Regions from separate parts of the Brenneria sp. L4-2C genome, predicted to be linked through region 1. Evidence: predicted binding sites of a transcription regulator. Region 1 holds the regulator's gene; the other holds the start of a gene.
The links. The regulator CRP, encoded in region 1, controls carbon source genes, mostly activating them, when cyclic AMP is high. The targets are predictions, from matches to a motif close to ATGTGANNNNNNTCACAT.

Region 1 (3,111 bases):
AAACAATTAACATCATGCCGCGCCGTCAGTTTAATGCGGGCGGGCATCCCCCTCACTAAGCGCTGGCAAAGCACTAAAAGAAGATGTATCTGTATTACGGACCATGCTAACAACGATGAAAACAGCCTGAGGTTGACGACATTCCCTATCGCAGCCAGACCGAGATGAACCGCCGGGCGGCAGAGCGACAGATCCCGGCGGAGTTCGTCGCGGAGGTCGGCCCCGTCTGATACCTTTTCTTTTTTGATGGCGTATTCGCCACCATGACGGAGTAAATCGTCTTATGTCGCATAAGCATCCGATTATTGCCGTGACCGGCTCCAGCGGCGCGGGAACCACAACAACCAGTCTGGCCTTTCACAAGATCTTTCATCAACTGAACATGCGCCCCGCCCAGCTTGAAGGCGATAGCTTTCACCGTTATACCCGGCCGGAAATGGATATGGAAATTCGCAAGGCGCGAGATCTTGGCCGTCATATCAGCTATTTCGGCCCGGAGGCCAATGATTTCAGCCTGCTGGAGCAATCCTTCATCGAATATGGTCGGCACGGACGAGGGAAAACGCGTAAATATCTTCATACCTATGATGAAGCCATTCCCTACAATCAGGTACCCGGTACATTCACGCCGTGGGAACCCATGCCCGAACCGACCGACGTGCTGTTTTATGAAGGACTGCACGGCGGCGTGGTGACCGACCAGCACAACGTGGCGCAGCATGTCGACTTACTGGTCGGCGTGGTGCCTATCGTCAACCTGGAATGGATTCAAAAACTGATCCGTGATGTGAATGAACGCGGCCACTCGCGCGAAGCGGTCATGGATTCGGTCGTCCGTTCGATGGATGATTACATCTCTTACATTACGCCGCAGTTTTCACGAACCCATATCAACTTCCAGCGGGTTCCCACCGTGGACACCTCCAACCCCTTCGCGGCCAAATCCATCCCTTCGCTGGACGAGAGCTTTGTGGTGATCCATTTTCAGGGGCTGGACAATATTGATTATCCCTATCTGCTGGCGATGTTGCAGGGATCGTTTATTTCCCATATCAACACGCTGGTCGTGCCGGGCGGGAAGATGGGTCTGGCGATGGAATTAATTATGGCGCCATTGGTTCAGCGTTTGCTGGAAGGGAAGAAAATCGAATAGTCGCTCGAAAAAAAGCACGGCGGCAGAAACCAGGTCGCTACCGTGCCTGCTCCGGTTCAACGCGGTTATGCCAATTCCCGGACCTCATGGCTGTGGGTCACCTCTACCGCTTTAGCCAGCATCAGCGCCACGGAGCAATAGCGCTCCGCAGACAGCGCGACCGCGCGTTCTACGGCTTTCTCGGTCAACCCTTTGCCGGAGACGATAAAATGCAGGTTGATATGGGTAAACAGACGCGGCGCCTCCGCTTTCCGCTGCGACGTGAGTTTAACCTCGCAGTCGGCAACATCGTTGCGCCCTTTTTGCAATATGGACACCACATCAATCGCGCTGCATCCGCCCACCGACATCAATACCATTTCCATTGGACTTGGCGCTTTATCCCCCGAATTTCCATCCATTAAAATCTGATGTCCGGAAGATGATTCGCCAAGGAATGTTAAGCCTTCAACCCACTTCACTCGAGCCTGCATGGTACCCTCCGCTAAAAAATTTTTGAAAATTTATATCGTTACTGTACAAAATCATCTGATAACCAGAGCTTTATCATGCTGAAGTGAGACAACACAAGACACGTCCTTCAAGCTGTGTTAAAAACAAGAACAGTATCTGCCTTATTCTGGACAAACTCAGATGCCGGGGAGATGATGACGTCGCCAAATAAAGGCTCCAGTATATTCCCTGACGTCGTTCTGCCTACACTGAATTTGAACTTTTAACAGTAAATACGCCGTACAGGGAACTCTGAGCCCTGTGAATTGCGCAGTGACTGACAACAGAGGATGATATCGAATGGTTCTCGGCAAACCGCAAACAGACCCGACTCTTGAATGGTTCCTTTCTCATTGCCATATCCACAAGTACCCATCGAAGAGTACGCTTATTCACCAAGGTGAAAAAGCAGAGACGCTTTACTACATCGTGAAAGGCTCCGTCGCCGTGCTGATCAAAGATGAAGAAGGCAAGGAAATGATTCTTTCTTATCTGAATCAGGGCGATTTTATCGGCGAACTCGGCCTGTTTGAGGAAGGTCAGGAGCGCAGCGCCTGGGTGCGGGCGAAAACAGCGTGTGAAGTTGCTGAAATTTCTTATAAAAAATTCCGACAACTGATCCAGGTTAACCCCGATATCCTGATGCGCCTGTCGGCTCAGATGGCCAGCAGACTGCAAGTGACTTCAGAAAAAGTCGGCAATTTGGCTTTCCTCGACGTAACGGGGCGTATTGCTCAGACCTTGTTGAACCTGGCGAAACAACCGGATGCCATGACCCACCCGGACGGCATGCAAATAAAAATCACGCGTCAGGAAATCGGCCAGATTGTCGGCTGTTCACGCGAGACCGTAGGGCGGATACTTAAAATGTTAGAAGACCAAAATTTGATCTCCGCACATGGTAAAACCATTGTGGTTTACGGCACTCGCTAAACCACAATAATTACCCGACGACAAAAAAGCGTGAGAAAATCTCACGCTTTTTTTTATCCGATATATTTATCAACGATAATATTATTATTCAAAAATAAACAATCCCAATTCAATTGAGCGAATTTATCAAATCCGCTCAATATGAGAAGGGAGGCTGGTTCGGGAATCCAATCAGGGCAGGACTTTCGCTGACTGGATTACAATCGGTTTGGCGGGCACATTTTGATACGGGCCGACGTTTTCAGTCTGCACCTGGGCAATTTTATCCGCCACCTCCATGCCTTTGACTACCTTGCCGAACACCGCATAGCCGAAATCGCGCTGACCGTGATCGAGAAACGCATTGTCTGCCACGTTGATAAAGAATTGACTGGTGGCGCTGTCTTTTTCCGCCGTACGCGCCATCGAAATAGTGCCGCGCAGATTGCGTAACCCATTATCCGCTTCGTTAACGATCGCAGCGTTGGTCGCTTTCTGCTTCATATCGCTGGTGAAACCGCCCCCTTGAATCATGAAGCCGGGGATAACCCGAT
Region 2 (3,111 bases), on a different contig from region 1:
AACAGTTCTATCGGCAGGTAATTGTAAGTCATATCAATTTCACCGCTGCGATAGCGGTTGACGTCGGTGACTTCTGAAGCGATGGGCAGGTAGGTGACCTGATTAACCACCGTATGGGCGTTATCCCAGTACTGCGGGTTGCGCTCCAGCACGATTTTTTCATTAACCACCCACGCTTTCAGCTTATAGGCGCCATTGCCGACCCAATTCTGCGGCTGCGTCCATTTTTCGCCAAATTTCTCCACGGCGGTTTTGTTTACCGGCGATAAGGATGAGTGGATCGGCAATTTGTAAAAATAGGGAACGGCTTCACTCAGCGTCACCTCAAGCGTATGGTCGTCCAGCGCTTTAACGCCGAGCGTATCCGGGCTCTTCTTTCCGGCGATGATGTCATCAATATTCAGCAGATGACCGTATTGCAGATAGCTGGCATAGGGCGATGCGGTTTGCGGATCGGCCAGGCGCCGCCAGCTATAGACAAAATCCTGAGCCGTGACAGGGTCACCATTTGACCAGCGGGCATCTTTTCGCAGATGGAAAGTCCAGACTTTAAAATCTTTGTTGTCCCAGCGTTCCGCCACCCCGGGGATAACCTTGCCATTGGGATCCGTAATCACCAACCCTTCGAGCAAATCGCGGGATACATTGGTCTCGGGTATGCCTTCAATTTTATGCGGATCCAATGATGCGACTTCAGCGCCGTTATTCCGCACCAGTTCCTGTTTTGCCGCCAGTTCAACGTTTGCCGGCACCACCGCGGACCAAGCGGGAACGCCCGCCGCCAGACTCAATGCCGCAACGATGCCTGCGGTCAGCCTTTTTTTTGTCATGCGCGCCATTGTTTTCTCCTGTGTTGTTGATTATGCCTTTACGACATGCGCATTCCGATGACCAACAAAATGTCAGCGGAAAATTGTTTTTACCATTCATGCCATTCACAGATAACCCGTAGCCTTGAGCATGAGGCAACCACGGACAGCTTCCCCGATTCGGACAGTGAGATAATTAATAAAATTTACTTATAGGTAATTGACAAAAAACTGTCCGAATCGACGTTAGCAAAAAGAGAATTCATTCGCCAAACATTTAAAATGACGCTGGACTGATTTTTTGTAAACGTTAGAAACATCACTAAAAATCACCTTTCATCCTGCCGGCCGATTCACAAGCAGCAATATTGTCTAAAATGTTTTGCGCGCTCCACAAGAAAAAAAACGTTAAAACAATCCATTTTAAGCACAAAAAACCATCACTTATCTCACCCCGGCACAAAACCACGCTAACAGGCAAGCGTGATAGCAATAACGTTATACGCGATAAATGTTATTAATTTAACAAATTAGCACATAAGAAAAGAGACCAGAAAGAGACCCCAGTCACAATTAGCAGACAAGGCGCGGGTAAAAAACAACCTGAAGAAATTAGTATTGCTTATGCGAAAAATATTTATGCGATAAAAAAGACGGGTAAATGCGATTAACGACGGCAGCGGTTGTTAAGGCATAATCCAGCGATAGGCCTTAATTTCAAATTCAATTTAACGCTTTCAAATCGTCATAATAAACCAGGGAAAAGCGCTTTAACGCCGGTCACAATAAACTCAATGCCCAATGACATCAGCAATAGCCCCATAATACGGGTAATGACGTTAATCCCCGTCTGGCCGAGAATTCTGACTAAAAGCGGCGCGCCCCGAAACAGCAACCAGCAGCAAAACGCAAACAGCGCGATAGTCAGGGACAGCCCCGCCAGATTCTGCCACTCATGATAGCGGGAACTCCAGACAATGGTGGAACTGATGGCACCGGGGCCGGCCATCAACGGCAGCGCCAGCGGCACGACGCCGATACTTTCGCGGTTGGCGGTTTCCGTCTTTTCCTGCTTGTTTTGTTTGTCTTCCCCCAGCTTACCGTTGATCATCGACATGGCGATCGTCATAACCAATAATCCGCCGGCAATGCGGAAGGAATCAATCGAGATGCCGAATAATCGCAAGATACTGTCGCCAAAGAACAGCGATATCCATAGGATCACCACCACGGAGAAGTTGGCCGTCAGGTTGGTTTTATTGCGCCCTTCCACCGCCAGATAGTTAGTCATACTGATGAACACCGGCAGAATGCCTATCGGATTGATCAGCGCAAACAGGCCGATAAAGAACTTGATATAATCTGAAACGCTCAGCAATGACTGGACCACATACCACCCCGAATGGGTTACTGTTCACATGAGTGCCTTACCGGCGCTAATGTAGTGTAATCAGCCCTATTTATCCATGCCGGGAGGGTGGATTTTATTTCTCATTCCACTGCCAGATAGAATAAAAAATCACCGGTCTGCGTTTTCCTTAAGCAGGTAAAAGGCTGCATGGCCTATAACACCCCTCAATTGATAATAATTCTCATAAACAGCAATGCTGAATGGTGTCAGCATGAAAAAAACTAGATAAAGATCACAAAAAAATGTCCAGTAAGCGCGTATGCTCTTCCTCACCCGGTTAGTACAAATGAGTCGCGTCTGATCGGGTCGGTTGGCACAATATCTTTTGCCTTGACATTGCTGAAAATCTCAGGCGATGCCGTCGACAACCGTTAGGATGGCCGTGTGCGAGCTCTTTGAGTCAATGAATGCAGTAACGAGTAAGCTGGCCGGCGCTAGCCGCCGGACAAACGCAATATTCGCGCGTTTATCTATACTTTGTTACTTGGCAGACCATTGACTGAAAGAGTTTAACATTATCAGGAGAGCATTATGGCCGTAACCAATCTTGCTGAACTTAACGCACTGGTCGAAAGAGTAAAAAAGGCGCAGAGTGAATTTGCCAGCTTTACTCAAGAGCAAGTCGACAGAATCTTCCGGGCTGCCGCGTTAGCAGCTTCAGATGCGCGGATCCCGCTGGCCAAGATGGCCGTCGCTGAATCCGGAATGGGTATTGTGGAAGATAAGGTGATTAAAAACCACTTTGCCTCCGAATACATTTACAACGCCTATCAGGACGAAAAGACCTGCGGCGTTCTCTCCACCGACGACACCTTCGGCACCATTACTATCGCAGAGCCTATCGGCTTGATTTGCGGTATCGTACCAACCACCAACCCGACCTCCACGGCG

Region 2: the regulator CRP is predicted to act here: its motif matches at 2,212-2,229, upstream of ABRZ26_RS01720 (YchE family NAAT transporter).

What each region holds. Positions count from the first base shown of each region.
Region 1 is NZ_JBEIAC010000026.1:23,106-26,216, reverse strand. Features, by position in the region: gene ABRZ26_RS22740 (YheU family protein) at 1-59, shown strand, start outside; gene ABRZ26_RS22735 (phosphoribulokinase) at 284-1,153, shown strand; gene ABRZ26_RS22730 (OsmC family protein) at 1,219-1,626, opposite strand; gene crp (cAMP-activated global transcriptional regulator CRP) at 1,946-2,578, shown strand; gene ppiA (peptidylprolyl isomerase A) at 2,750-3,111, opposite strand, start outside.
Region 2 is NZ_JBEIAC010000001.1:378,156-381,266, forward strand. Features, by position in the region: gene oppA (oligopeptide ABC transporter substrate-binding protein OppA) at 1-839, opposite strand, end outside; gene ABRZ26_RS01720 (YchE family NAAT transporter) at 1,555-2,199, opposite strand; gene adhE (bifunctional acetaldehyde-CoA/alcohol dehydrogenase) at 2,752-3,111, shown strand, end outside.